DNA from 2 places in the Methylovorus sp. MP688 genome. Region 2 is predicted to be linked to the other one. Evidence: predicted binding sites of a transcription regulator. Region 2 holds the regulator's gene; the other holds the start of a gene.

Evidence for each region. Region 2 encodes sigma-54, which starts transcription at its own class of promoters, with help from an activator protein. Its sites were predicted from a motif close to TGGCACNNTTCCTGCT; they were not measured.
Region 1: a site for sigma-54 is predicted at 1,506-1,521, ahead of MPQ_RS02245 (SelT/SelW/SelH family protein). Genes of this name have one in related genera too.

What each region holds. Positions count from the first base shown of each region.
Region 1 is NC_014733.1:459,789-464,000, forward strand. It holds gene MPQ_RS02240 (S41 family peptidase) at 11-1,426, opposite strand; gene MPQ_RS02245 (SelT/SelW/SelH family protein) at 1,623-1,898, shown strand; gene MPQ_RS02250 (EAL domain-containing protein) at 2,029-2,817, shown strand; gene MPQ_RS02255 (C40 family peptidase) at 2,870-3,406, opposite strand; gene MPQ_RS02260 (hypothetical protein) at 3,538-3,855, shown strand; gene MPQ_RS02265 (AarF/ABC1/UbiB kinase family protein) at 3,910-4,212, shown strand, end outside.
Region 2 is NC_014733.1:227,194-231,405, reverse strand. It holds gene lptC (LPS export ABC transporter periplasmic protein LptC) at 1-35, shown strand, start outside; gene lptA (lipopolysaccharide transport periplasmic protein LptA) at 16-573, shown strand; gene lptB (LPS export ABC transporter ATP-binding protein) at 630-1,352, shown strand; gene MPQ_RS01055 (RNA polymerase factor sigma-54) at 1,377-2,831, shown strand; gene hpf (ribosome hibernation-promoting factor, HPF/YfiA family) at 2,859-3,188, shown strand; gene hprK (HPr(Ser) kinase/phosphatase) at 3,271-4,212, shown strand, end outside.

The DNA.
Region 1 (4,212 bases), 230 kb from region 2:
GGGTTCGGTCTTACTTGTGTTGCAGGATCTGCAGGCCTTTGAGCAGGTTCAGGGCCTGAGTGAACTGGTAGTCGTTCTTGGAGCCTGGCTCCATGGGAGCCTTGTCAGCGGCTTTGTCCTTCCCATCCTTGTCGGCTGGCTTGGCATCATCCTGGCTGTTGGCCGGGGTTTTTGGCGTTTCAATCGTCACCGGAGTATCGCCATCCTTAGGGTTGGACAGGTGATGTGACAGATCAGCCTCGCGCAGATTCATGCCTTGCTCGACGGTGTTGATCGTTCCTTCTTCCACAGCGATGTCCGGCACGATGCCCTTGGCCTGGATGGAGCGGCCGTTAGGCGTGAAGTAGCGCGCAGTTGTCAGCTTGATGGCGGTGCCGTTATTCATGGGCAGAATGGTTTGAACGGAGCCTTTGCCAAAACTCTGGGTGCCCATGATGACGGCGCGCTTGTGATCTTGCAGAGCGCCGGACACAATTTCAGAAGCCGAAGCGGAGCCGCCGTTTACCAATACTGCCATGGGCACGGTCTTGATGTCCGCAGGCAGGTTGCGCAGGTAATCACCACCGCCGCGCACGTAGTTTTCAGGTTGTGCGGTCAGACGCATCTTGGCATCTTCCGTGCGGCCTTCGGTGTAGACCACGAGGTCACCCTTGGGCAGGAAGGCAGCCGAAACACCAACAGCTGCGTTCAACAAGCCGCCTGGATTGTTGCGCAAGTCCAGAATCAGGCCCTTGAACGGTTCCTTGTTTTCGTCACGCATGGTCTTGAGGGCCTTGGCCAGGTCTTCACCAGTGTGTTCCTGGAACTGGGTGATGCGGACATAGGCGTAGCCAGGTTCGGTCAGCTTGAATTTCACGCTTTGCGTTTTGATCACGGCCCGGTTCAGGGTCACGATGATAGGTTTGGCTTCGCCCTTGCGCAGGATGGTCAGGGTGATGGGGGTGTCTGGCTTGCCGCGCATGCGCTTGACGGCATCATTCAGCGTCATGCCTTTAACCGGGGTTTCATCCAGTTTTACGATCAGGTCGCCGCTCTTGAGGCCGGCCTTGTAGGCAGGGGTGTCTTCAATCGGGGAAACTACCTTGACGAAACCATCTTCCATGCCGACTTCTATGCCCAGGCCGCCGAATTCGCCTTGCGTACCGGCTTGCAGATCCTTGAAGCCATCAGCATCAAGATAGGCCGAGTGAGGGTCCAGCCCGGACAGCATGCCGTTGATAGCCTCGGTCAGGAGTTTTTTGTCTTCCACCGGTTCTACGTAGTCACTTTTGATCTTGCCGAAAATCTCAGCGAAGGTGCGCAAATCGTCGATAGGCAGCTGTGGTTTGGTTTCCTTATCGGCGACGGCGGAGTAGTTGAGGCTGAGCATGATGCCCAGAACAGCACCCGCAGTGATGAGGCCGAATTTTTCGAATTTTGCGCGCATGTGACACGATTCCTTCATGGGAAAAGTAATGGGAAGTACTTAATGATTAATCAGATTAAAATTGAGCTTAACGCAAAGCTTGCATATTTTCCGCTATTTAATGGGAGCTTGCAAAGCCGCCGAGTGTTTTTAGGCGGTTTTTTACGCTATTTGTCAAAATCTTGCATACCTAACATCTTGCTAACTTGAGGTTGTCATGAAATCACATCATATCGAACTCGAATACTGTACCCAATGCCGCTGGTTGCTGAGAGCGGCCTGGATGGCACAAGAGTTATTGACGACCTTCGAATCGGACATCGAACGTGTATCGCTGGTTCCGGGTACCGGGGGCATTTTTGAGGTGCGCCTGAATGGCGAGGTCATTTTTTCGCGAAAACAGATGGAGCGCTTCCCCGAGTCCAAAGAATTAAAGCAGCTGATCCGTGACCGCATTGATCCTGAGCGTTCTCTTGGGCACAGTGATCGCTAGGAGGCGTTTGCAGAAATGCATAAATTTTAAGGGATAAATTTTTAAGCTTAATTTTGCAAATTTTTACTTTAAATAATAATCATTCTCAAATAGAATTGGCTGTATGTGATTCTGATTGAGGTGAATGTTAATGAATGCGATTAACCGGCTTGAGTTAAAAGCGCTGTTTGCCAGCCAGGCACTAGACCCTGAGGAACTGCCTGCCCATGACATGCTGGATGTGGTGATGTCCCGGCGCTTTGGGGTGGAGTATCAGCCTATTGTCGACGTGCAGGCTTGCGAAGTGATGGGCTATCAGGCCTCTGCCAGGTTCTGGAATGCCGAGCAGCAAGCGCTGGATGCAGGGCGCATGTTTGCCAGCCTGCACCGCAACCCCTTGCTGCTGTTTTATACCGAACTAGAGATGAAGCGCTTGCAGATCGCGCAGGCGCCTAGCCAGGGATGGCTGATGCTGGATCTGGATATCGACAGCTTTTTTGAAGGTGGTGACCATCTGGATAATCCGTTTTTGCAGCTGTTCAAGACCCATGCCTGGACCGAGCGCGAGCTGCTGGTCAACATCGTCGAAAATCATAATCTGGCCGATGCCCAGCGCTCGCAACGCATGATCGAGCTATTGCAGCAGAGCGGCACTTCGGTAGCGCTGGAGGATGTGGGCGTGCGCTGGGGCATGTTTTCACTGAGTGCTTTTATGGATGCCACGGTGATCAAATTTAATGGTCAGCAGTTGCGCAGCATGAATGAAAACGCCGCTCAGGCCATGGTCGATTGGCTGGTGAGCGCTGCCCGGCGCATAGGCGTGCATGTCATCATGAGTGGCATTGATAGCTGCGAAGAATTCGAATGGGCGAAACGTTTTGGCGTGGATTATGTGCAAGGCGGACTGTTTGCCAAGCAAGAGATTACGGCCAAGCTATAAACGACAGGGTGGTAAGGAAAGGCAGTTGAAACAGAGGTTGCGGCGGGGGGTATTACTTGAGGGAAGGCTGGCTGGATTCGGTTTCACTCGGCTCAATACGTCGGGCGCCATTGAAGCGTTTGGCCCAGTAGGCATCTTTCATATCCACCACCTGAATGCCGCCGCCCGTGCTGGGGGCATGGATAAAGCGGTTGTCACCCAGATAAATGCCCACATGAGAAAAGGCAGATTTCAGCGTATTGAAAAATACCAGATCCCCGGGTTGCAGCTCATCTTTGGATACCGACTGGCCCAACTGGCTGATGGCGCGCGCATTATGCGGCAGGGTCAGGCTGGCTGCCTGCTTGAATACATAACGAACAAAACCGCTGCAATCAAACCCGGTGTCCGGAGAGTTGCCACCATATTTGTACTGAATGCCAGTCAGGCTGAGCGCGTTTAGCAGCACTTCTTGCGCCGTGTCAGACCAGTCAGCCGTGTCGGCAGCAAAGCCTGATTTGGTGGTGCCATTGTCCGCGCGCGTCTCTGCCGCATGGCAAAAACTGGTGAACAACAAGCCGAGAAAAATGAAGAGGGTGGCAAAACGCATGCCCCGATTCTAAAAGCAAAAGACGCGTGTTGTAAACCCTTGACGCAATGTGAAATTATTTTCGGTCTTCGGTTGCCAAGGAACCATAGTGTAGAATCAGGCTCAAGACATCACCAACGCCGGAGCCTGGTATGCGCAATCACTCCCTGATGAAATTCCGCAATATTCGCTATTCCTCCCCTCAGCTGGCGCATGATGTGCAGCGACCGCAAGAGGGCTTGCAGGGCACCTTGGCCGACTACGCACATCACATGGGGGTGAGCACCAGGCAACGTTTGCGTTTGATTGCCAGAGGCGTTGTAAATGAAATTCGCAGCAGCGCGCGGGAAGGCGGCAAGATGGCGGGCCGGGCGGCGGAACGAGTAAAAGCCAGACTGGCGCATGGCGCTGCCCGCCGACTGATCAAGCTGGCGGACAGGCTGGAACGCAAGGTCTCCCGCATCAAGTAGCCTCAAGTTACGTAGCGCTAATGTCACCCACCTAACAGGAATAAATTAACGCCCATGATTCGTGCCACCCTCTTCGTTATTCGTGACTTCCGCCGTATTCGGGCCATCGCCGGTATTTTGATGCGCTATGGCTGGGGGGATGTCGCCAAGCGTCTTGGGCGTGGCAGCTTTATACGCAGGGCGGGCAATGCCCTGAATTCAGAGGCTTCACGCGAGGTCATGAGCTTGCCATCCGAAGTGCGCGCGCGCCTGGCGATTCAGGAGCTGGGCCCAACCTTCGTGAAATTGGGGCAGGTGCTGGCAACCCGTCCCGATATTTTTCCGCCGAACTGGATTGCCGAGTTTGCCAAGCTGCAG
Region 2 (4,212 bases):
GGATTCGGAGAAAATATGACAACCCTGCCCCGTAGCTTTTTGCCGCTACTTTTGATGATGGCCTGCCTGCCTGCACACGCCGAAAAGGCGGACAAGGACAAGCCCATCAATCTGGAAGCAGATGCCGTCACCGTAAATGATGCCAAAAAGACCAGCATCTACACCGGCAATGTAATCCTCACCCAGGGGACGCTGATCATCCGTGGCGATAAGCTGGTGGTGCGCGAGGACAAAGAAGGCTTTCAGCACAGCACGACCTACGGTAATCCGCAGACGCCCTCCACCTTCAAGCAAAAAATGGAAGGTAAAAACGAATATATGGAAGGCAGCGGTCAACGTATCGAGTACGATGGACGTATGGACAAGGTACAGCTCTACACCAAGGCCTGGGTTAAAAAAGGCGATGACATCGTGCATGGTGACTACATCATGTATGACGCCAATGCCGAATATGCCGAGGTGATTGGCGGTGGCAGCCAGGCAGCAACGCCTGCCACACCGACCGGGCGTGTACGTGCCGTCATTCAGCCCAAGAAAAAACCGGCTGGCACCGATGGCGCGACGGCCAATTAACCTGCCATGCTGACAATCCGTCAGTCTGGCGTGCAACACGATATACCTGAGTAAACATGAGCCAATTAATCGTAGAAGGTCTGCGCAAGAAATATAAATCCCGCACGGTGGTGCAGGATATTTCGCTGCAACTCAATAGCGGCGAAGTGGTGGGCTTGCTGGGCCCTAACGGTGCAGGCAAGACCACCAGCTTTTACATGATGGTGGGGCTGGTGGCCCTGGATGATGGCCGCATTCTGCTGGATGGCAAGGATCTGAGCCGTCTGCCCATACACCGTCGTGCGCGCCTGGGCCTCGCCTATCTGCCGCAGGAGCCCTCGATTTTCCGCAAGATGACGGTGGCCGAAAACATCATGGCGATTCTGGAGTTGCAGAAACTGGCGCCGGAACAGATGGAAAACCAGCTGGAATCGCTGCTGCAGGAACTGCATATCACGCATATCCGCAACAGCATGGCGGTCAGCCTGTCCGGCGGTGAGCGCCGTCGCGTTGAAATCGCCCGCTGCCTGGCCACCAACCCCAGCTTCATTCTGCTGGATGAGCCATTTGCCGGCATCGACCCCATCGCCGTGCTGGACATTCAGAAGATCATCCGCTTTTTGACCGAACGCAATATCGGCGTGCTGATCACCGACCACAACGTGCGGGAAACATTAGGTATTTGCGACCGCGCCTATATCGTCAATGAAGGACGCGTCTTCGCGGCAGGCAAGCCCAGCGAAATTATTCACAACGATAGCGTAAGAGAAGTGTATCTTGGTAAGGACTTCCGCCTCTAAGCACACATTTGGCGGCCCCCACGTATGAAGCAAAGCTTACAACTCAAATTTTCGCAACACCTGGCGCTGACTCCGCAACTGCAGCAGTCCATCCGTTTGTTGCAGCTATCCACGCAGGAGCTCAATCAGGAGCTGGAAACCCTACTGCAGGCGAATCCATTGCTGGAACGCGCTGACAAGATCGAAGAACCGCTGGAAATCCCCGACAACTTCATTGCGGCGCCAGTAGCCCCTGAGCCCAGCGTGGCCGCCACACCGGAGGAAGCTCCCCGCCAGGATGAATTTGGTGGCGATGACTATTTTGAATTCGGCAGCAGCAGCGGCAGCAACCGCTGGGAAGACAGCAGCTCCGGCAATGACGATGACAATGATTTCAGCTACCAGGAAGCGGTCAGCCTCAGCCTGCGCGATCATCTGCTAGGTCAGCTCAAACTGTTGCCACTGTCCGAGCGCGACCAGACCTTGTCCATGCTGCTGGTCGATACCATTACCGACGACGGTTATCTGGAGCAGTCGCTGGAAGAGCTGGCCGAGATGCTGCCACCGGAGCTCGAAATCGACATGCTGGAGTTGCAGACGGCGCTCAAGCATATCCAGAACCTGGACCCACCCGGCATAGGCGCGCGCAATCTGGCAGAATGCCTATCCTTGCAATTGCGCGCCTTGCCACCAGATACGCCTTATGTGGATCTCGCCATCAAGGTTGCCGAAACGCACTTGCCCCTGCTGGCAGCCCGCGATTACGCAAAACTGAAAAAATTGCTGGCCTGCGACGATGATGTATTGCGCGAAGTGCAACAGCTGGTGCTGCAACTCAATCCCCGCCCAGGTGGTGAATTCAGCAAAATCACGTCTGATCATTACATTCAGCATGAAATCGTGGTCAAGAAAATCAAAGGTGTCTGGCTGGCCCATCTGAACGACGAAGTCGTGCCCAAGCTGCGCATCAACCAGCTGTATGCCGGCATCCTCAAGCGCAACCGCGAAAGCTCGAGCCAATACCTGATGAGCCAGATGCAGGAAGCCAAGTGGATGATCAAGAACATCCAGCAGCGCTTCTCCACCATCCTGCGCGTTTCTCAGGCGATTGTGGATCGCCAGCGCAATTTCTTTGAGCACGGCGAGGTCGCCATGCGCCCCCTGGTGCTGCGCGAGATTGCCGATGAGCTGGGCCTGCACGAATCCACGGTGTCACGCGTTACCACGCGCAAGTACATGCTCACCCCACGCGGAGTTTACGAGCTTAAATATTTCTTTGGCAGCCATGTGGCTACCGAATCCGGGGGCGCTTGTTCCGCCACTGCCATACGCGCCCTGATCAAACAAATGGTCAGCGAAGAGAACCCGAAAAAGCCGCTGTCGGATAACCAGATCACGGATATCCTGGGTAAACAGGGCATCGTGGTTGCTCGTCGCACCATTGCCAAATACCGCGAGTCTTTGCAGATACCCGCGGCCAACCAGCGCAGATCGCTTTGATCTGCGTTTTACCTGAAGGAGTAAATCATGAACCTGCATCTCACCGGACACCATCTCGACGTTACCCCAGCCCTGCGCGAATATGTGCAGAGCAAGCTTGAGCGCGTGAGTAACCACTTCGACCATGTGATTGACGTCAAAGTCACCATGAGCGTAGAGAAGCTGGCGCAGAAAGTGGAGGCCACCATTCATGTGCCGGGTCACGATATCCATGCCGAAAGCAGCGGTGAAAACATGTACGGCGCGATTGACGCGCTGGCTGACAAGCTGGATCGCCAGGTTCTGAAGCACAAGGAAAAAGTAAGCGACCATCACAAGGCCAACGGTGCCCTCAAGCACCAGGCGGCTGCGGAATAAAGGTCTAACCGGGGACAAGGCAAAGGCGTGTTGTCTTACATATCGCCAGTCGCCTTGTCCCTGCCGAACATAAGGTAATCATATGGCTACCATCAGTGTTGCACAGCTTTACCGGGATATGCGCCGCAATCTCAAGCTCACCTGGGTTTCCGGGCTGAATGGCGGCGAAAACCTGCTCACCAGTGAAACGGTGACCAAGCCCTCGCTGGCACTGATCGGGCATCTGAATTTTGTACACCCCAACCGCGTGCAGGTGTTGGGCTGTGCTGAGATGGATTACTTGCGCAGCCTGCCCAAGCCAGAGCTCAAGAAAGCCATCCACAATCTGTTTTCCACCGACCTGGCCGCCGTTGTCGTCGCCAATGGTGAAAAACCACCCGCCGAGCTGAATGCAGCCTCGGATGATTTTCAAACCCCCTTGTTTACCTCACCCATGCGCAGCCCGGGGCTGATGGATGTCCTGAGCCATTATCTGGCGCAAGCCGTCGCCGAATCCGAGAGCTCCCATGGTGTTTTCATTGAAGTGCAGGGCTTTGGCATCCTGATCAAGGGCAACCCGGCCATTGGTAAAAGCGAGCTCGCGCTGGAACTGATTTCGCGCGGACATCGTCTGGTGGCGGATGATATTGTCGATTTCTACCGGATTGCGCCGGACCGGCTTGAAGGGCGCTGCCCCCCTATCCTGCAGGACTTCCTTGAAGTGCGTGGCCTCGGCATCCTCAACATCCGTGCCCTGTTTGGTGACAATGCCGTCAAGCCCACCAAACCGCTCGATCTCATCATTCAGCTTGAGATGGCCGATACTCTGGCGCCGCAACTGCTGGACAGGCTCAAGATCAAATCGCATCACGAAAAAATCCTGGGCGTAAAAATCCCCAAAGTCATGATTCCCGTGGCGGCCGGCCGCAATATTGCGGTGCTGGTCGAAGTCGCCGTGCGCAACCACATGCTGTTGCTGCGCGGCATTAACGGCACCAAGCAGTTCATGCAGCGCCAGCATCGCGAGATGAGCAAAGCCATGAAG